Regions from separate parts of the Marinobacter sp. EN3 genome, predicted to be linked through region 1. Evidence: predicted binding sites of a transcription regulator. Region 1 holds the regulator's gene; each other region holds the start of a gene.
The links. Region 1 encodes sigma-54, which starts transcription at its own class of promoters, with help from an activator protein. Its sites were predicted from a motif close to ANTGGCATNNANNTTGCTNT; they were not measured.
Positions count from the first base shown of each region.

Region 2: the regulator sigma-54 is predicted to act here: its motif matches at 3,296-3,315, upstream of flgB (flagellar basal body rod protein FlgB).
Region 3: the regulator sigma-54 is predicted to act here: its motif matches at 2,315-2,334, upstream of flgA (flagellar basal body P-ring formation chaperone FlgA).
Region 4: the regulator sigma-54 is predicted to act here: its motif matches at 3,637-3,656, upstream of glnK (P-II family nitrogen regulator).

Region 1 covers NZ_AXCC01000025.1:36,033-41,454, forward strand. Annotated here, with positions in the region: gene lptB (LPS export ABC transporter ATP-binding protein) at 1-679, shown strand, start outside; gene Q675_RS29410 (RNA polymerase factor sigma-54) at 868-2,397, shown strand; gene hpf (ribosome hibernation promoting factor) at 2,471-2,779, shown strand; gene ptsN (PTS IIA-like nitrogen regulatory protein PtsN) at 2,868-3,338, shown strand; gene rapZ (RNase adapter RapZ) at 3,393-4,277, shown strand; gene Q675_RS29430 (HPr family phosphocarrier protein) at 4,284-4,553, shown strand; gene mgtE (magnesium transporter) at 4,645-5,422, shown strand, end outside.
Region 2 covers NZ_AXCC01000021.1:110,745-116,166, reverse strand. Annotated here, with positions in the region: gene Q675_RS26935 (ABC transporter permease) at 1-129, shown strand, start outside; gene queF (NADPH-dependent 7-cyano-7-deazaguanine reductase QueF) at 148-966, shown strand; gene Q675_RS26925 (adenylate/guanylate cyclase domain-containing protein) at 976-2,415, opposite strand; gene Q675_RS26920 (nitroreductase) at 2,589-3,170, shown strand; gene flgB (flagellar basal body rod protein FlgB) at 3,387-3,785, shown strand; gene flgC (flagellar basal body rod protein FlgC) at 3,819-4,268, shown strand; gene Q675_RS26905 (flagellar hook assembly protein FlgD) at 4,286-4,963, shown strand; gene Q675_RS26900 (flagellar hook protein FlgE) at 4,992-5,422, shown strand, end outside.
Region 3 covers NZ_AXCC01000021.1:21,284-26,705, forward strand. Annotated here, with positions in the region: gene Q675_RS26520 (LysR family transcriptional regulator) at 1-462, opposite strand, end outside; gene Q675_RS26525 (CheR family methyltransferase) at 497-1,324, opposite strand; gene Q675_RS26530 (chemotaxis protein CheV) at 1,360-2,289, opposite strand; gene flgA (flagellar basal body P-ring formation chaperone FlgA) at 2,475-3,182, shown strand; gene flgM (flagellar biosynthesis anti-sigma factor FlgM) at 3,311-3,637, shown strand; gene Q675_RS26545 (flagella synthesis protein FlgN) at 3,645-4,115, shown strand; gene Q675_RS26550 (hypothetical protein) at 4,187-4,930, opposite strand; gene Q675_RS26555 (peptidylprolyl isomerase) at 5,135-5,422, shown strand, end outside.
Region 4 covers NZ_AXCC01000052.1:93,671-99,092, forward strand. Annotated here, with positions in the region: gene hemW (radical SAM family heme chaperone HemW) at 1-195, shown strand, start outside; gene Q675_RS33040 (hypothetical protein) at 195-746, shown strand; gene trmB (tRNA (guanosine(46)-N7)-methyltransferase TrmB) at 749-1,465, opposite strand; gene Q675_RS33050 (YifB family Mg chelatase-like AAA ATPase) at 1,537-3,069, opposite strand; gene Q675_RS33055 (accessory factor UbiK family protein) at 3,136-3,387, opposite strand; gene glnK (P-II family nitrogen regulator) at 3,766-4,104, shown strand; gene Q675_RS33065 (ammonium transporter) at 4,172-5,422, shown strand, end outside.

The DNA.
Region 1 (5,422 bases):
AAAAGTGGTGCTGGACGTTTCTCTGGAAATTCGCTCCGGCGAGATTGTCGGCCTGCTCGGCCCCAACGGCGCCGGCAAGACCACCTGCTTCTACATGATCGTGGGCCTGGTGCCTGCGGATCACGGCCGGATCACCATCGACACCCAGGACATCACCCCGCTGCCAATGCATGGGCGCGCCCGCAAGGGCATCGGTTACCTGCCCCAGGAGGCCTCCGTGTTTCGCAAACTGACCGTGCGGGACAACATCACGGCCATCCTCGAAACCCGCAAAGGCATGAGTCGGGCGGAACGGGAAGCCAAGCTGGAAGAGTTGCTGGAAGAGTTTCATATTACTCACATCCGTGACAGCGTGGGTATGGCGCTATCCGGCGGCGAACGCCGCAGGGTTGAAATCGCCCGGGCGCTGGCCATGGAGCCCGCGTTTATCCTGCTGGACGAACCCTTCGCGGGCGTAGACCCTATCTCCGTCAGTGACATCAAGCACATTATCCGGCACCTGCGGGATAAAGGCATTGGCGTATTGATTACCGACCATAACGTTCGGGAAACCCTCGACATCTGCGAGAATGCCTACATCGTTTCCGGCGGCCACATCATCGCCTCCGGCAATGCCGAAGCCATTCTGGCAAACCAGCAGGTGAAAGAAGTGTATCTGGGTGATGAGTTCCGGCTCTGACCTGATAAAACAGGGTTTATCCGAGGTCTGATTGTTTTGATGATCTGTAGCAAGTAAACTCGGCAAAAAACTTGCTTATACTGTTCACAGACAATGGCAAGTAACCAGCGTACAACATTTTTTTCGGCCTGTGCGCCGGCAAAGCAACAACCGGGATGCCCATGAGTTATGGATCTTGAGCCATGGTTATGAAAGCCTCATTACAGCTTAAGCTGGGCCAGAGTCTGACCATGACGCCCCAGCTGCAGCAGGCCATACGCCTGCTACAGCTTTCTACCCTCGATCTCCAGCAGGAAATCCAGCAGGCGCTGGAGTCCAACCCCATGCTGGAAACCTCAGAGGACGATGAGCAACCTGAAGGCGACGAGCGCGAAGAGCACGAGCACAGTGAAGCTTCCAGCTCTGAGGCCAACCAGGACGACAGCCACCAGGACGCGAGCCCGGACTGGGACGAAACCGAGAACGGCCCAGACTGGTCGTCCGAGAACGACATTCCGGACAACATCCCGGATGATCTGCCGGTGGATACCGCCTGGGATGACATCTACCAGTCTGCCCCGGCTCCGGCCAGCAAGGGCGAAGACGAGCACGAATCGGATTTCGAAACCCGTAACTCGCCCACCGAAACCCTGCAGGATCACCTCGAGTGGCAGCTGAACCTGACGCCCCTGAGCGAGCGGGATCAGGCCATTGCCCACGCGCTGCTGGACGCCGTGGATGAGCGCGGTTACCTGACGTCTGATATCGAGGACATTCACGCAGGCCTGCTGGACGAAACCGAAGAAGACCCGTTGGAACTGGACGAAGTGGAAGCGGTACTCCACCGCCTGCAACACTTCGACCCGCCAGGCGTGTTCGCTCGGGATCTCCAGGAATGCCTGCTGATTCAGCTCAACCAGCTGCCACCGGATACCCCCTGGCTGCGCCAGGCGAGACTGGTGGTTACCCAGTTCCTGCATCTGCTTGGCAACCGGGACTACGCACAGCTGTTGCGTCGCAGCCGGCTCAAGGAAGACCAGCTGAAACAGGTACTGGCCCTGATCACCAGCCTGAACCCGCGCCCTGGCGATGTCGTGGATCGGGCCGAACCGGATTACGTTATCCCGGACGTTATCGTACGCAAACACGAAGGCCGATGGCGGGTTGAACTCAACCCGGAAATCGCTCCGCGTATCCGGGTGAATGCAAGTTACGCGTCGCTGATCCGTCGGGCTGACAGCAGTGCCGATAACACCTACCTGCGCGACCAGCTGCAAGAGGCGAAGTGGTTCATCAAGAGCCTGCAGAGCCGGAATGAAACCCTGTTGAAAGTGGCCACCCGCATCGTTGAACACCAGCAAGGGTTCCTGGATCAGGGTGAAGAAGCCATGAAGCCTTTGATTCTGTCTGACATTGCCCAGGCGGTGGAAATGCACGAGTCCACGATTTCCCGGGTTACCACCCAGAAGTACATGCACACGCCCCGCGGTATTTTCGAGCTGAAGTACTTTTTCTCCAGCCACGTCAGCACCGCCGAGGGCGGCGAATGCTCGTCTACAGCCATCCGGGCGATGATCAAGAAGCTGATTGCCGAGGAAACCCCGAAAAAGCCATTGAGCGATAGCAAAATTGCAGCCATGCTAGGGGAACAGGGAATCAACGTGGCGCGGCGTACCGTGGCCAAATACCGGGAGACCATGCATATTCCTCCCTCGAACGAACGAAAACGCCTGGTTTAAACTTTCGCCGGTGCAAGATGCACTGGCACGCAATCCGGCAAGCACGCCGGCAGTATGACAACAGGAGACGCCTATGCAACTCAACATTTCAGGCCATCACGTAGAACTGACTCCCGCTCTGAAGGATTACGTCAACACCAAGTTCGAGAAGCTGGAGCGTCACTTCGACCACATCAGTAACTGCCAGGTCACCCTGGAGGTCGAGAAGGTGCGCCAGATGGCGGAAGCCACGCTGCACGTGATTGGTGGTGAGATTCACGCAAAGGCAGAAAATGAGGACATGTACGCCGCAATCGACGCTCTGGTCGACAAGCTGGACCGTCAGATCCTCAAGCACAAAGAAAAGAACGTAGACCGGATGCACGGTAACGGCGGTCGCTGAAGCGCGAACCTTACCGGGTGTTTCATGAAACGAGCTGCGGCGGGGCTAACCGGCCGCAGCCTTTTTTTTACGGACATGCAGTCGATCCATGAGCGAGCCATCCCTGACCATCGACAATATTCTTGCCCCTGAACTGACCCTCTGTAAGGTGCCGGCCTCAAGCAAGAAACGTGTGCTGGAGTTCATCGCTGAACGGATTCACTTTCAGGATGAAATCCTCAGCGACACCCAGATCTTCAACAATCTGGTCTCCCGCGAACGCCTGGGTAGCACCGGTATCGGTGAGGGTATTGCCATCCCCCACTGCCGACTGGAAGGCCTGGACCGCGTCATCGGCGTACTGATGACTCTGGAAGAGCCGGTAGACTTTGATGCTATCGATAACCAGCCGGTAGATCTGGTGTTTGCCCTGATCGTCCCCAAAGAAGCCACCAGTGAACACCTGGAGTTACTGAGCCAACTGGCGGAGCGATTCAATGACAGCACTTTCTGCGCCCGGCTGCGCCAGAGTGAAGATCCCGCGACCCTTTACCAGCGTATGGCGGAAAGTCATCACTGAGATCAGCCTGATATCTGGACAGGCTGCCAGGCAGATTGAAGGAGAAACAGTCCCATGAAGCTGATTATCGTCAGTGGCCGATCCGGTTCCGGCAAGAGTACGGCCCTGCATGTGCTGGAAGACCTGGGATTCTACTGCATCGACAACCTGCCCATTGGCTTGCTGTTCCCGCTAACCCGGGAGGCGGCCACCCAGGAAGCACCGGGCCGGCTGAAGAAAATGGCCGTCAGTATTGATGCCCGGAACCTGTCTGCCGAGCTGGCCAATTTTGAAACCATCTACCAGCAACTGAAGCAGACCGGTGTCGAGGTTGAAATCATTTTCCTGGATGCCGACGAACAGTCACTGCTGCAACGCTTTCACGCAACCCGCCGCAAGCATCCACTGAGCGATGACAAGACTTCGCTGCGGGAGGCAATCACCAACGAAAAGCAATTGCTGGAACCCCTGTCAAAGCTGGCCGATCTTTACGTCAACACGACCGGGCTCTCCATGTACGAGCTACGCGACATGATCAAGCAGCGCGTGGCCGGCCGCAAGGATCAGGAACTGGCACTGCTGTTCCAGTCCTTTGGTTTCAAGCACGGCGTGCCGGTGGATTCAGACTACGTCTTCGACGTACGCTGCCTGCCCAATCCATACTGGGACACCAGCCTGCGCAAACACACCGGCGCTGATCAGCCGGTCATCGAATTTCTGGAACGGGAACCGCTGACCCGTCAGATGGTGGATGACGTCACTGGCTTCCTGAATACCTGGCTGCCCTCGTTTGCCGACAGCAATCGTAGTTACATGACCATTTCCATCGGTTGCACCGGTGGTCAGCACCGCTCCGTTTATGTGTGTGAGCAGCTCGGGCGCTATTTCCGCGATCATTACCGTAATGTGCAGGTGCGCCACACCGAACTGCCACACCTTCAAACCCGGGGAGAAATCTGAGCGCCTATGATTTGCCGCCCCATCACCATCATCAACAAACTCGGCCTGCATGCGCGGGCTACGGCAAAGCTTGTGGCCACCGCATCAGACTTTGACAGCAAGGTGCGAATCCGTGGCAAAGGCCGGGACGTAGACGCCAAGAACATCATGCAGGTGATGATGCTGGCCGCCAGCCAGGGTACCGAAGTGGAACTGGTTGCCGATGGTCCGGACGAACAGGATGCCATCGACGCGCTGGCTGCCCTGATCAACGATTATTTTGGTGAAGGAGAATAACCTCCGGTTTCGTCATTCACCTACAATCCTTTCTCACGTGTGCCACCTAACTCCGCTATAATGCAAAGGTTTTCTGATCGCAGGTGGTTCAATGACCGACATTCTGGAAAAAAGCCAGGCCCGCCAACGCCTTCGCTCACTCAGTGAAGCGCTGGACAGTGGTGCCCTCAAGCAGGTGGCCCGCATTCTGAATGGCGGTCTGAGCCCCAGCGATATTGCTCACCTTCTGGAATCTTCGCCACCACGCCAACGGGCTCTGCTGTGGAACCTGGTCGACAAGCAGCTGGAAGGGGAAGTCCTCCAGTACCTTGGCGACGATATTCGTAGCTACTTCCTGAGCCAGCTGAACGCGCAGGAGCTGGCGGACATTCTGGAAGATTTCGAGTCGGATGACCTGGCCGACTTGCTTCAGCAATTGCCGGACACGGTGATCCAGGAAGTCCTGGACACCATGGACGAGCAAGACCGTCAGCGGGTAGAGGAAGTCCTCGCTTACCCGGAGGACACTGCCGGCGGCCTGATGAACACCGACACCATCACGGTGCGGCCGGACATCAGCATCGACGTTGTGTTGCGCTATCTGCGCCGTCACCGCAGCCTGCCCCCGATGACCGACAGCCTGATTGTGGTCAGCCGTCGGGACGAGTTTATCGGCATGCTGCCCATTACCCGGATGCTGGTATCCAATCCCGCGGCTACCGTTCGGGAAGTGATGGACACAGACATTGAACCCATTCCCGTGTCCCTGTCCGATACCAAGGTCGCCACTCTGTTCGAACGCTACGACCTGATTTCTGCCCCTGTGGTGGATGAGACCAACAGGCTGCTGGGCCGGATCACAATCGATGACGTGGTCGACGTTATCCGTG
Region 2 (5,422 bases), on a different contig from region 1:
CGCTTCGGCATACTGGGTGTTTCGGACGTTAATCCGTTCGTGTCTCTTGGTATGATTCTGGTTTTCATCGTCTTGCTGGCGGCGGTTGCCTTGCGCATGCTTGCCCGTGGCAAGGGCATTCGACACTGATTTAATTCCGGAACTGATATGGCTCTTGATAACGCGCCACTGGGCAAGTCCAGTGAATACCCTGATCAGTATGATCCGTCTCTGCTGTTCCCGGTGGCCCGGGAAGAAAACCGCCGGCGAATCGGCCTGGACGATGGTCGCTGGCCCTGGTTTGGCGAGGACATGTGGCAGGCGTGGGAAATCTCCTGGCTGAAGCCCGGCGGTGTACCGGCCGTGGCCTGGGGAGAAATCCGGTTTCCTGCGGCATCGCCTGCCATTATTGAGAGCAAATCCCTGAAGTTGTATCTGAACTCTCTGAATCAGGCGGTGTTCTCGTCTCCGGATCAAGTGGCCGAGACCATTACCCAGGATCTTTCGAGTGCCTGTGGTGCGGCGGTGGATGTGACGCTTCTGAGTGTGGATGACTCAGCGCCTGCAATCGGCCGGCCCGAAGGATACGAGTTGATCGATGATGAAACGCTAGAGCAGGTGGCCTACGACTATGCGCCTGAGTCGCTGACAACCAGCGAGCCGGTGGTCAGTGAAGGCTTGTGTTCACATCTTCTGAAAAGCAACTGTCCAGTGACCGGCCAACCCGACTGGGCCACGGTACTGATTCGCTATTCCGGGAGGAAGATTGATCGGGCAGGGTTGCTGCGCTATATCGTGAGCTTCCGTCAGAAACAGGATTTTCACGAACATTGTGTTGAAACCATCTTTACTGACTTGATGGCGAGGTGTCAGCCGGAATCCTTGATGGTGTGCGCCCGTTACACCCGGCGTGGTGGCCTGGATATCAACCCCTGGCGCAGCACATGTGCTGAAGATGGTCCGGGGCCGCGGCTGGTTAGGCAGTAGCAGGCTCGGCTATTCGGTATCGTCTTCCTGACGCAGTCGGTCGGCTGCGTCTTCGAGGGCGCTGAGTATGGCTTTGCGCTCCCGTTCGGTGACCTTATCGGAATCCAGGTACATGGCAAAGCCGCTGTGTTCGTGTTCCAGGAAGCTACGGTGAGGCCCCATGTCGCGCCGGAAATCCACCACCTCGTAGATGGGCACCGGCTTGCCAAAGCCTTTTACGGTAATCTCGCCCTTGTCCCGGCACATAATGCGGTCTTTGATCAGCGAGAAGGTCTCATACGACACCAGAATCTCGCCTGGTTCCGCCAGGGACTCCAGTCGGCTGGCGAGGTTCACTTCCTTGCCGATAATGGTGTAATCCATCCGGTTTTCGGCGCCGAAGTTACCAACCGTGGTGTAGCCGGTACTGATGCCCATGCGGATTTCCAGGGGCGTCTTGATGCCCAGGCTGCGCCATTTCTGGCGCATGATCTTCATGTGTTTGCGCATCTCGATGGCCATGGACACACACGAGAACGCATCTTCTTTCTGGCCGCGACTGGTCGGATCGCCAAAGAACACCATGATGGAATCGCCGACAAACTTGTCGATGGTGCCGCCGTATTTCAGGGCGACCTCTGACATTTCGTTGAAGTAGTGATTCAGAAGCTCGGTAAGGGCTTCCGGCTCCATCTCCTCCGACAGTTCAGTAAAGCCTTTTATGTCTGAGAAAAACACTGCCAGTTTCTTGCGCTGGGTTTCAAGCCGAACATCCCGTTCCCCGGTAAAGATGGACTGCCAGACCTGAGGCGACAGGTATTTCGAGAGCTTGTGGGACAGGGCGATGGACTGTTCCCGCTGGTTCTGAATCTGGGTCTTTGCCAGCAGCAGGGCCCGGGCCTGCTGGTGTGAGTAATAGGCGGTAACGCAGATGTACGTGCCTGTGGCCAAAATGGCGACGATGCTGGTGAGCAGGGGGGCTTCCAGATTGGCGGCGGTGCCGGTTGCCGCCACTGTGGCGGCCATGGCGGCAGACATGAGCGCTGTGCCGAACAACCATTGCCTGACGCCGCCCACGATCAGACAGCTGAACATCAGCATCAGGACAACCGATACCGACGGAATGGCGATCAATCCGATCAAGCCAATAAAGCTGCCTCCGATTATGCAGTCGAGGAACAGCATTTTTTGCCGAATCCGGGCTGAACGTCGCAGGAAGGTTCGCCGTGTAAGCACGTGCGCGAGGTGTGGCCAGATCAGAGCGCCAGCCACCATCCAGAGAAGCAATTGGGGAAACACATCCTGAAGGACACCCGTGACAATAATGGCGGCAGTGGCGGTGTAGGCCAGTATCCGACCGTTGTAATCGGGCATCGGTGGAATCGCCACCGTGTGGTCGTAGATGTCGCCTTGCCCCAGCTTGCCGGTATTGCCGGTTATGCTGCGTAATTCAGCGGGTGCGCTCATCATTTTCAGAACCGGATCCTTCCGATAAGTATGTCGCTCATTGTATGCTGCCGATTCTTTATAATTGTTGGTTTGAACTACGACTAAAGATTAACAGCATTACGTAGAACTCACAATTCATCGGGGCCGCTTCCGGCCCAACCGAAAATCATGCAACCAATCAACAGCGAGACTGTATGAGTTCGATAACCCGTTTTATTCTGGATCGTGCTTCGGAGCCCCGTTTGCAGGCACCGGCACCACCGGTGTCTGTGGTTGATCAGGCCTTCCGGTGCGCGGCCCGGGCCCCGGATCATGCGTTGTTGAGGCCCTGGCGTTATCTCGTGATAGAGGGGGAAGGCCTGGCAGCTCTGGGCGACCTGTTTGCTGAATGCTGCCCGCCGGACGCTTCTGATAAGGAGCGTGAGAAGGCCCGGAATGCTCCGGCTCGTGCACCCATGATTATTGTCGGTATTGCGTCGCCCCGTCATCATCCGAAGGTGCCGGAGGTGGAGCAGGTAATGTCGGCAGCGGCCGGTATGAGTTTTATCTCCCTGGCGCTGAATGATGCCGGCTACGGCGCCATGTGGCGAACCGGGCCTGTGGCTTATCATCCGTCGCTGCATGACGGTCTTAGGCTGCTGCCGGGCGAGTCCATTATCGGTTTCCTCTATACCGGTACCGTTGCCAGTGAGAAACCATCGGTGCCCCGGCCCGATACCAAAGAGTATGTCTCAAGGTGGGCCGCGCCAGGGCGCACTTCCCCCTGGCAAGTCTGAGCCTCGATCAGCGGCAAGTCCGCCTGGGGAAACCCGTTGCCGCCCTCGTTGCGTTTAACCGGAATTTGCCGCTCATTTATTAGACAGCCCTCTTCGAAGCCCGCATTACAGCGGGCTTTTTCAATTCTGGCACTCTGCTTGCTTTAATCACTTCAGAACGCAAAACCGGCAAGTTCACAGGTTCAGCCTGGTCGGTGCAAAGATCTGGAGGCAGTAATGGCTATTACATTCGACAAAGCGCTTGGTATTCATGAGCACGCGCTGCAGGCGCGGGTCAAGCGGGCCGAAGTGCTGGCGAACAACTTGGCAAATGCCGACACCCCGGGCTACAAAGCCCGCGACGTGGATTTCCAGGCGATGATGCAGAAGGCGCAGGATTCCATGACGGGCTTTGGTATGACCACGACCCACAGTGGCCATATGGACACCTCCAGCCCTGGCGCTGACGGCGAGCTGCTGTACCGTACCCCGCACCAGCCATCAATTGATGGCAATACCGTGGATGCGCAGGCCGAGCAGACCCGTTTCATGCGCAACGCCATGGATTACCAGGCCAGCTTCCAGTTCCTGAGTAGTCGGTTTTCCGGCCTGACCAAGGCGCTGAAGGGCGAATAAGCCGCAGTCCGTACGAGATTGAAGGAGATTGTCATGTCACTGGGTAACATTTTCGACATCGCCGGTTCCGGCATGACCGCACAGTCACTGCGGCTCAACACCACCGCGTCTAACATTGCCAACGCAGAAACCGCCAGTTCGAGCACGGATACAACGTACCGTGCCCGCAAACCGGTGTTTGCCGCTATTCAGCAGGCCATGCTGAACCCTGATCAGCAGGGATTTGGTATTGGTTCCGAAGAGGGGGCCGGGGCAGGTGTTCGCGTTGAGGGGATTGTCGAGAGCGATGCAGAACTGCAGATGCGCTATGAGCCGAATCACCCTGCCGCGAACGAGGAAGGGTACGTTTATTACCCCAACGTGAACGTGGTTGAGGAAATGGCGGACATGATGTCGTCGTCCCGCAGTTTTCAGATGAATGTGGATGTCATGAACACCGCCAAATCCATGATGCAGCGAATTCTGACACTGGGTCAGCAGTAACAAGTGAGGATTAAGCCATGAGTGCAGTGAATTCCGCAGCCGCCTCAGACGTGCTGAGCCAGTACCAACTGAACCAGGAGGGCAAGACCCCTGGTGGCAACGAGCTGGGTAAAGACGCGTTTATGGAGCTGATGCTGGCGCAGCTCAAGAATCAGAACCCACTGGAGCCGCAGGACAACGGCGATTTTATCGCCCAGTTGGCCCAGTTCAGTTCACTGGAAGAAATGCAGAATCTGTCGGGCAGTGTCGACGATGTGGTTGGTCAGTTCCGGTCCAGCCAGGCCTTGCAGGCCTCGGCGATGGTAGGCAAAACCGTTCTGGCACCCTCCAGTGTGGGCATTCTGGGTAGCGAAGGCGAGATAACTGGCACCATTCAGGTGCCGGCTTCCACGGGTGGGCTGCGACTGTCGGTCATGAATCAAAGCGGTGAGTTAGTTCGCCAGATTGATATGGGCAGCAGCCAGGCTGGTGTGGTGTCGTTCCAGTGGGATGGGCAAGACGGCAACGGCAATCCTTTGCCGCCCGGCCCCTACTCGATTGTGGCGCAGGGCTCCTATCCCTCCGGATCGGAGCAGTTGGCGACCATGGTGAGCGCCAATGTCGACAGTGTGTCGTTGGGGCAGGGTGGTTCCATTACTCTGAATCTGGCCGGAATGGGCTCCATTCCGCTGTCTGAAGTCAAACAAATCAACTGATCCGGTGTCAGACCAGGAGGTATAAGTCATGGCATTTAACACAGGTTTGAGTGGTCTGCGCGCCGCTTCGGTGGATCTGGATGTCACCGGTAACAACATCGCCAACGCCAGTACCGTCGGCTTCAAAAGTAGCAAGGTACAGTTCGGTGATTTGTACGCCAGTGGTTTCCTGAGTGCCGGTACCAATCCGATTGGCGACGGCGTGCGGGTGCAGGACGTAAAGCAGTCATTCGGTCAGGGCAATATCAGCTTCACCGATAACGGCCTGGATATGGCTATCAGTGGTGATGGCTTCTTTATTCTGAATAACGGCGGTGAAATCCGCTATTCCCGGGCTGGCCAGTTCGGGATTGATAAAGAAGGTTATGTTGTTAATAACCAGAATATGCGGGTTCAGGGCTACGTCGCTGACGGTGATGGCAACTTGTCTGGTATCCGTGGTGACCTACAAATTGAAAC
Region 3 (5,422 bases), on a different contig from region 1:
CTGGGGCATTCTGTCGGTCAGCACCACATCCAGCTCTTTGCGCTTGAGGCTCAGCAGGAGATCTTCAGTCCGGCCGGTCCGGCATTCAAGCTGCACGGGCCGGTTCAGTTTCATCGCGGGGTGAAGAAGGTAATAGGCAATCAGCTTGTGGATAGACGCCGATATGCCCGCAGACAGCGAAAGCGGCCTGTGTTCAGGCCCCGCCCTCAAGGTTTCAGACAACTGGCCGGTCAGCTCGAAGATTTCATCGGCATAACTGCGAACCATATGGCCGAGTTCTGTGAGTACCAGTTGCCGGCGCTCGCGGCTGAATAACCGGCCGCCCACCGCGCCCTCAAAGGTCGCAAGCTGGCCGCTGAGGGTCTGGGGAGCCAGGTCGAGTACCTCGCTGGCCCGGGCAATGGAGCCTTCGCGGCTAATTATCCAGAAATAATAGAGATGCCGGAGGTTCAGATTCTCCACATCGGTACCCTACTCCGCATTTAACAGTTCCCGGCTATTTTTTGCGATAGATAATGCCTGGATGACACTGAACCATTTCATAGAGGTTGGGAAGCCCGTTCAAAGACTCGGAGGCCCCGAGAATCAGGTAGCCCCCGGGGTTCAGCGCCCCATGCAGCCGGGTAAGGATGTCCTTTTTCAGATCCGCCGAGAAATAGATCAGCACATTTCGGCACATGATGATGTCGAACTTGCCCAGCATGTATCGGTCCAGCAGGTTCAATTCCTTGAATTCCACCATGGACTTGATTTGCGGGCGAATCTGCCACCCACCGTTGGCCGAGGGGGTAAAAAAGTGTTTCTGGCGCTCCGGGGAAAGCCCCCGGCCGATGGCGATCATTTCGTATTCGCCACGGCGGGCAACTTCCAGCACGCTTTTGGAGATGTCCGTTGCGGTGATTTTTACATCCCGTAGCTTACCAGGCCGGGTACGGCGGAACTCGTCCACCACCATGGCTACAGAATACGGCTCCTGGCCAGTAGAACAGGCGGCAGACCAGATTCTCAGGGGCTGGAGTGAATTTCGCTCGGCGAACTCCGGCAAGAGCTTTTCCTGCAGAATCCGGAACGGATGATTATCCCGAAACCACAGCGTCTCGTTGGTGGTCATCGCATCGATGACCACTTCGCGCAAACCCGCCCGACCAGGCCTCTGCAATCGTTCGAGAAGCTCTCCAAGGGAGTTCAGGCTGTTTTCTTCGAGTATCCGCCGAAGCCTGCTCTTCACAAGGTACTGCTTGTTATCACCCAGCAGAATGCCGCACGCATCCTGCAGGAACTTTTTAAAGGCTTCGTATTCCTGGGGCGTCATGTCCGCTTTCATTGGATCTCTTCGTGGGTGAAACCGTCAGCCGAGCACTAGTGCTGATCAATAATCTCCATTACTCGCTCGGCCAGCTCATCCGGGCTGAATTTCGCCATGAAATCGTCTGCGCCCACTTTCTGCACCATCGCCCGGTTAAAGACGCCACTCAGCGAGGTATGCAGCATGATATACATTTCTTTCAGCGCCGGATCTTCCTTGATTCTGGTAACCAGGGTGTAGCCGTCCATTTCCGGCATCTCAACATCAGAGATAATCAAAGACAGGTGGTCGCTTGCTTTTGAACCGTCCTGGGTAATCTCCTTGAGATACTGTAGCGCCTGCTTGCCGTCGTTTTTGGTAACCACTTCCATTCCGATAGCGGTCAAACAGCGCTCAATCTGCCTGCGAGCCACGGAAGAATCATCCACAACCAGCACGGGCAAATGGCCGGGAACCCGTTCCGCACTTCGGCTGACCAGCTCTTCCGTCACATCTTCCCTGAGCGGAGAAACTTCTGCAAGAATCTTTTCTACATCTATGATTTCTACAAGTTTATCGTCAATCTTGGTAACCGCCGTGAGGTAGACATCCTTTCCGGCACCCTTCGGTGGAGGCAGAATGTCTTCCCAGTTCATATTCATAATCCGGTCTACGCCCGTTACCAGAAAGCCCTGAGTTTTACGGTTGTATTCCGTGATGATCACGAAACTGGTGGACAGCTGTTCCTGCGGTATACCCGGCAAGCCAATCGACATACTCAGATCGATAATCGGAATGGTTTCACCGCGGATGTGGGAAACCCCTCGAACCACGCTCCGGCTGTTGGGAATCGATGACAGCTTGGGGCACTGAAGCACCTCTTTGACCTTGAATACGTTGATGCCGTACATCTGCTGCCCCCGTAAACGGAACAGCAAGAGTTCGAGCCGGTTCTGACCGACCAGCTGGGTGCGTTGGTTAACGCTGTCTAATACCCCTGCCATGATGCTTTACTCCTGGCGTGCCTATACCGGCATCAATATTGCTTAAATCATTGTAAGGTGGTTTCAGGCATGTCCAAGACAATTCTTTGACGCCTGCAGACCTGTTAAGGGTTAACGGCCCAAGAACCCGAATCCTTAACGAATTTCGACAAAACACACAGATACAGACAGCATAGGACAAACCGGTGCGTATGCGAATCATCTTTTTGGCTGCATTGTGCCTTTTACTGAGCCCGGTCACTCAGTCTTCAGAACGTACCACTGCTGAAACCATCCGTAACGCCGCCCAGACGTTTCTGGTCAGGTGGTCCGAAACCCTTGCAGCCGAGGGCTATGAAAGCAGCTATGAAGTCGGCGCTATCGACAGCCGCATCGCCCTTGCCGCCTGCGATCAGGGGCTGAACACCGAATTTGCGGGCGATCCTCTACAAACCACCAGCCCGTCTGTGCTGGTATCGTGTAGTGGTGAACGCCCCTGGAAAATGTACGTGACCACCAGCGTTGAGGTTCATGGCCCTGCCCTGGTAGCGGCTCGCCCCCTGGCGCGCGGGGAGCGTTTGACACAGGATCTGGTAACCGTAAATTCGGTTCAGATCAACGCCAGTCGCCGCGGAGTACTCACCCGCAAAGAGTCCATTTCAGGGATGATGATGCGCCGCCCGGTGAATGCCGGCACGGTAATGACCCCGGATCTCCTTGAAGCCCCCAACGCGATTGAGCGGGGCGATCATGTTATTATCACCGCGCGTTCAGGCTCATTTTCGGTGTCTTCTCGCGGTAAAGCACTGGCGAGTGCAGGGGTTGGAGAGCAGGTTCTGGTAGAGAATCTCCGCTCGTCCCGGACAGTCAAAGCCCGTGCGGTTGGCCCCGGGCGGGTCGAAATTCCGATGTAAGGCAGCAAAGTAGCAAAAGCGGCAAATGTTTTCCGTTTTGTAACTAAAGTATGGCGCGGATTTGCCGTTAAGTAGATATAAACCCGAATACGCCACTTTGATGTGGCCCCAGGCAAGCAGGTATTGATATGTCAGTTGACTTAAATGGAATTGGCCCAGGCCAGGTCAACACCACTCGCACCACGGCCGACAAAGCCACAGGCAACCAGGGCTCACAGGCGACAACTGGCGAACAAGCCAAGGCCCAAAGCCCCGCTGCCCGCGGTGAAAATGTGAACCTGAGCAATCAGGCAAAAAACCTGAAGCAACTTGAGCAGAAGCTGGGGGATTACCCCGAAATGGACGATGATCGTATCGAACAGATTCGTTCTGCTCTTGAGAACGGCACCTACAAGGTAGATGCTCAGAAACTGGCCCAGAAAATGCTTGAGATGGATAAAAGCATTTTCGGGTGAGTAAAGCATGAACGCACATGAACAGTTGAAAGCGATTCTTCAGGAAGATATCCGCCAGCTTGAGCTGCTGGCGGAACTTCTCCACCAGGAAAAATCCGTGCTCTCCTCTGCGGATATCCAGCCCCTGCAAGAAATGACCAGCCGGAAGAACCAGATTCTTGAAGGCGTTCGTGAACGCGCCAAAAAGAAAATTCACCTGCTGGTGAATATGGGCTACAAGCCCAACGCAGGAGAGCCATCACGATTCATTCGGGCCGCGGGCATGGATGAGCTCCACCAACTCTGGAAAGACGCAGACACCCACTTGCGCGAATGTCAGGCTGTGAACCAGAACAACGGCCGAATCCTTGGGCATCTGCAAAAGCGCCTGTCACGCCTTACCGACATCTTCCGAGGCGCTTCCGCCCAGCAGAAGCTCTATGGCGCCAAAGGCCAGCAGACCAACGTCTCAAGCACCAATATTCTGGCCAGTGCCTGATACACCAAGCGCCCAGAGAAAATAAAATGCCCGGAGATTTTCCGGGCATTTTTCGTTTCAGGGCACGGCTTTCAGCGCGTGTAAATGGTCATCTGCGAATCGGGGTGAAAGCGGATATCCCGGATACTGACATTGCCCATGGGCGGTGTTTGCCCGCCCATCACACGAATGTTGTCCATCCGGATTTCCTCAATACGCTCAGGAAATGCCAGCCGCAGGCCTCCGTCTTCCTGCAGCGAGTAGCGAGGCTCTGAGTCCCGGTAATGCACACCCGAAATCGTAAGGTCGGAATCCAGAAAGCTGAGCACCGGCACGAACACGTTGGCCGCCAACCTGATTCCTTCCACCACGTCGACATCGGGAGAGTCACCTGAGGGATTGTCCCTGGCGCTGCCAGGCATGGAAGAAACCGCCTCCAGGCGCTCCATCAGGCCGATACCGCTTTGAGCAGACACCCCTGACATTTCTTCTTCCGACAAGGGCGTGAGATCGCCCCGTGCATAGAGCTCGCCCGCTTCAGCGCCAATCTGCCCTGCGTTGGTGTTGCTGGACGCCAGTGAAACCAGGGGCTGAAATGGCAGAGTGACCATGGTAACCAGTGCCGCTGCGTTACGGTAACGGGACTGATGCTTGAGTACCCGGTGGAGCTCCCGCTCTGAGATCCAGCCGGCAGCGATTAACACCTCACCGAGGCGCTGGCCGGTTTCCCTTTGAGCACGAAGTCCTTCTTCCAGCTGACCTTCAGACAGATAGCCACGATTGATCAGCAACCGGCCAAGCCGGGATTTCTCTTCAAAACCCTGACGGATTCTCACCAGATTCCTCCTGCAGTATCAGTGATCACCGTACAACCCGGCCCGGTATTCAACAATCAAGTGAAGCGTAGCCCACAACCTCTGAGCATGCTGTTCTGATTTACCCTTAATGGCGTAATGATCTGTTAAGATCTGCTCAAACTTCGTAATAACCGGATTATCTCAGTATTCTGGTCACCACCTGTAACAGAGAGCTGCCTTAAAATGACAAATACCGTAAAACACATCTCGATTGTGATGTCTGTCCTGTTTGCCTTCGTTGCCACTCTGCTGACCACCTCACCAGCCATGGCCCAGAGCGAAGAAACAGCACTTCCGGAGGTCCGCTTTGTGACGACGGAAGGCGCATTCGTGCTTCAGCTGCGGCCCGACGTCGCTCCAAAAACCGTTGAAAACTTTTTGGCCTACGTAAACAACGGATTTTACGACGGCACCATCTTTCACCGTGTGATTCCCGGCTTCATGGTCCAGGGCGGCGGATTCGATGAGAAT
Region 4 (5,422 bases), on a different contig from region 1:
TTCATGATGAATGCGTTGAGACTAAAAAGCGGCACCGACGAAAGACTGTACGGTGAGCATACAGGTTTACCACTGTCGTCCATTGCGGTAAAACTTGAGCAGTTACGAAATGAAAACCTGATCGTCCCCGACCGTCTGCAGGCGACGGCAAAGGGGCAAAGATACCTGAACAGCCTGCTGGAGCACTTTCTCTGATGGACTCAGCCCAGCGCCCACCGCTTATTCCCATGCGCCCGATGAAGCTGCCCATGAAGGTTTCCCTGGTGGCTGCACTGGCACTGTGGCTGGTTCTGGTGGCGTTGAACCAGCCACTGCATACGTCCGCCGCGCCTCAGGGGATTGTCAGTTTACAGCTGGCCGGTACCGCCGAGCAGACTCACGCCATTCTGCGCAGCTGGCGTGACGGCAATCTCGCCATGGCACGGCTATCACTGTGGCTCGACTTTGTGTTCATCGTGGTCTATCTGGCCGCGCTGCTTCAATTAACCCGCCACTTCACCCGGGACAGACCGGGTATCCGGGAACGGATGGTCGCCCGCTGGGTGCGCGCCCTTTTTGTCATCGCAGGCATCAGCGATGTAGCGGAAAACATTGTTCTGCTTAATAACTTCAATCCGCCTTCAGACTCCCTGAGCCTGACCGCCACCATTCTGGCGCTGGTGAAATTCACCGGCCTGATACTTGGCATGGCGGGCCTGGTGGTCATCCGTGCTTCCCGCCGCAGGCCCCTGACTCACTCCCACTGAACTCAGTTGGTGCGATAAAACAACAAATCCCATACTCCGTGGCCAAGACTTTCGCCACGCTTCTCGAACTTGGTGATCGGGCGGTCATCAGGCTTGGGCGAATAACCACCTTGCTCCTGGGTATTGGCAAAGCCTTCTGACGCACTCATCACTTCCAGCATATGCTCAGCGTAGTTCTCCCAGTCAGTGGCCAGGTGCAGAATACCGCCCACCCGGAGTTTATGGCGGATGCGCTGTACAAATTCCGGCTGGATCAAGCGGCGCTTGTGATGCTTTTTCTTGTGCCACGGGTCCGGAAAGAACACCATCACCCGATCCAGACAGGCATCCGGCAGACACAGGTCAATCACATCATTGGCATCAATGCTGTATACCCGCACATTCTCAAGACCACGCGATTCCACTTCTTTCAACAAGGCGCCGACGCCAGGCAGGTGCACTTCCACGCCGATAAAATCCTGCTCGGGTGCCGCTTCGGCCATATCGGCAAGGGATTTGCCCATCCCGAAACCGATCTCCAGGTTGAGCATGTTATCGCGGCCAAACACCTCACGGGGGTCGATCATGCCATTGTCACGGCTCAGTCCGTACTTGGCCCAGTTGCGATCGAAGGCCTTCTTCTGACCTTCGGTCATCCGCCCCTGGCGCAGTACAAAGCTGCGAACACCGCGGCGTGTGGTGACCGGATTCGTATCCTGAGTCTCGTTCTGGTCAGTCATTCTGCGTCCTCAAGCTTCAAAGCGGATCTCGTGGAATAAATCTGGCACACAGTTTACCAGAGTCAGTAGCTTCAGGCGGAGACAACCGACCCCTGGCCAGTCTGACGGTCGAGTTGGCGGTAACCCAGCGCCTCCATCAGGTGCGACTGGCTCAGGTGTTCAGCACCCTCCAGATCCGCCAGGGTGCGGGCCAGTCGTAATATTCGATGGAGCGCCCGGGCCGACAACCCCAGTCGCTCCATGGCCCGGGTCAACAACCGCTCACTGGCGGCATCCAGCCGGCAAGCCTGATCCAGCAACGCTCCCGAGAGGGCCGAGTTGAGCATCCCACGAGCCTCCTGCCGGGCCCTGGCAGCCAGAACCCTGGCCCTGACACTGGCGCTACTCTCACCGGACACCCCGGAACCGAGCAAGACCTCTCCGGACTGCACCGGAACTTCCACATGCAGATCGAACCGATCCAGTAACGGCCCCGAGATCTTTGCCCGATAACGCATCACCTGTGCCGGCGTGCACTGGCACTCGATATTGGGGTGACCACTGTAACCACACGGGCATGGGTTCATGGCGGCCACAACCTGAAATCGCGCTGGGAAAGTGACCTGCCGCGCCGCCCGGCTGATGGAGATTTCGCCTGTTTCCATAGGCTCCCGCAGCACTTCCAGGACCCGCCGTTCAAACTCCGGCAGTTCATCGAGAAACAACACCCCCCGGTGCGCCAGAGAGATCTCGCCCGGGCGAGGACTGCTGCCACCGCCCACCAGCGCCACCGCAGACGCCGTGTGATGAGGCGCCCTGAATGGTGGCTGACGCCAGCCACCTGGCTTTAGCGGCTGGCCCGCAACGGAATGCACGCTGGCCACCTCCATGGCTGCCTCATCTGGCAAACCTGGCAGAATGCCCGGTAACCGGCTCGCCAGCATACTTTTACCGGTTCCGGGAGGGCCGAAAAACAGCAGATTGTGACCGCCAGCTGCGGCCACCTCCAGCGCCCGACGGGGCACTTGCTGGCCTCGCACCTCTGAGAGATCGGCCACAGACACCGCTGCGGCACCGTCTCCCGGCGTTTCAGATCGAGGAACAGGAACCAGTCTGGCACGGCCCGCCAGATGCTCACATACTGACAGCAGATGGCTGGCGGCAAGCACATCATCACGGCTGGCAAGGGCAGCTTCCTCGGCGTTGTCCTGAGGTAGCAACAGCGAACGGCCTGCTTCGCGAGCCGCCAGTACCGCGGGCAATATCCCCTTGAGGGGCCGAAGCGCACCATCCAGGGACAGTTCTCCGAGAAACTCGTGGCTTTCGAGGCTTTCGGGGGGAATCTGGCCGGAGGCGGCCAGGATGCCCAGGGCAATGGGCAAATCAAAACGGCCACCTTCTTTGGGCAGGTCAGCAGGCGCGAGGTTGATGGTGATTCTACGGGCGGGGAATTCGAAACCGGCATTCAGCAGTGCACTGCGAACCCGATCCTTGCTTTCCCTCACTCCGGTTTCCGGCAGCCCGACGATGGATAATGCCGGCAGGCCACCAGACAGGTGCACCTCAACGGTAACCGGGGGAGCAGACACGCCAATGCTGGCGCGCGAATGGACAATAGCGAGCATGACAACCTTCCATGGCACAGAACAATCAGTCGTTGCGGGCAGCGACCCTGCCGCCCGGGCAAACCATCAGGAACTCTGGCGTTGCTCCAGTTCGGCAACACGTTTTTCCAGGGCCTCAACCTTTTCACGGGTTTTCATCAGGACCGCCTGCTGGGCATCAAATTCTTCCCGGGTCACCAGCTCCAGCCGGGACAGAACCGACATCACCGTGGCCCGGGCCTGGGTTTCAAAATCTTCCCGGGCTGCCCGAGCCATATCGGGAACAAACTGGCCAAACTGACCCTGCAACTGAGAAAAAATTTCCTGGGGCCCTTTCATCAATCACCTCTCGTATCGGTTTTTCGGCGATATCAGACTATTTTCCGTGTCGCCGGGGTGTTTGCGGGAGTGTATCACACCCTACCCCCTGCCATACTGTACCCGGTCGGCATTATAATGGCCGCGGCCGATGGCCCGACTGCGCTGTTTTGAGACAATCGCAGGCACAATGCACCACAACAGTGCATCAAGCTGCGCCATTTCGGCACAGACAATAATTAAGAGTTTGTTTTAAAAGCTATTTTTTGCGTTGGCATACCCGATGCTAAAGCCCTCGTACGCAATCCGCACAATTGATGTGCGAGGTGGCAGCATCCCGAACTCAACAACCGGCCGACGGGCCCTCACTGTTGGGACGGCTTTACCAAGGAGAAAGCAATGAAACTTGTGACAGCGATCATCAAGCCTTTCAAATTGGATGATGTCCGTGAGGCACTATCCGAGATTGGCGTACAAGGCGTAACCGTCACTGAAGTCAAAGGCTTCGGTCGGCAGAAAGGCCACACAGAGCTCTATCGTGGCGCGGAATACGTGGTGGATTTCCTGCCCAAGGTCAAAGTGGAGATCGCCATTGGCGACAACCTGCTGGACCAGGTCATCGAAGCCATCACCAAGGCAGCCAATACCGGCAAGATCGGCGACGGCAAAATATTCGTGACTGAACTGGAACAGGCTATCCGGATCCGGACAGGCGAAACCGGCGAAGAAGCGGTCTGATCCAGAACTGACACCCAGCCAACGCAAAAAACTTATAACCTGAAGAGCCTTGTGCGGAGGGCTTCCTATGGAAAGCAATCTCTTTCACCTGCAGTATGCAATAGATACCTTTTATTTTCTCGTGTGTGGCGCATTAGTCATGTGGATGGCCGCAGGCTTTGCCATGCTCGAGTCCGGCCTGGTGCGTGCTAAAAACACCACCGAAATCCTGACCAAGAACGTCGCGCTCTTTGCCGTGGCCTGCACCATGTACCTGGTGTGCGGTTACGCCATCATGTACGGCGGTAACGTCTTCCTCTCCGGCATCGCCGATGTGGACGTGGACGGCGTACTGGGTGACTTCGCCACCCGTGAAGACGGCTTCACCGGCGGCTCCATCTACTCAGCGGCCTCTGACTTCTTCTTCCAGGTCGTGTTCGTGGCCACCGCCATGTCCATCGTGTCCGGCGCGGTTGCCGAGCGCATGAAGCTGTGGGCGTTCCTGGTATTCGCGGTCTTCATGACTGGCTTTATCTACCCGCTGGAAGGCGCGTGGACCTGGGGTGGCGCCGATGTGTTCGGTATGTACAACCTCGGTGATCTTGGCTTCAGTGACTTCGCCGGCTCCGGCATCGTACACATGGCAGGTGCCGCTGCGGCCCTGGCTGGTGTATTGCTGCTTGGCCCGCGTAAAGGCAAATACGGCCCCAACGGTGAAATCCGTGCCTTCCCGGGCGCCAACATGCCGCTGGCCGCTCTGGGTACCTTCATCCTGTGGATGGGCTGGTTCGGTTTCAACGGTGGTTCTGTACTGAAACTCGGCGACGTCGCCAGTGCCAACTCCGTGGCCATGGTGTTCCTGAACACCAACGCAGCCGCTGCCGGTGGCGCTATTGCCGCCCTGATCACCGCTCGCCTGATGTTTGGCAAGGCTGATCTGACCATGCTGCTGAACGGTGCGATCGCCGGTCTGGTAGTAATCACCGCCGAGCCATCCACCCCGAGCGCGCTGACAGCCACTATCTGGGGCGCCCTGGGCGGCATCCTGGTGGTACTGAGCATCGTCACTCTGGACAAGCTACGCATCGACGATCCGGTCGGCGCCATCTCTGCCCACGGTGTCTGTGGTCTGCTGGGCCTGCTGCTGGTACCGGTTACCAACGGCGATGTCAGCTTCAGCGGCCAGATCATCGGCGCCCTGACCATCTTTATCTGGGTATTCGTAGCCAGCCTGGTCGTCTGGGGTATCCTGAAGGCTGTCATGGGCATCCGTGTGACCGAAGAGGAAGAGTACGAAGGTGTCGACCTCTCCGAATGCGGTATGGAAGCCTATCCGGAG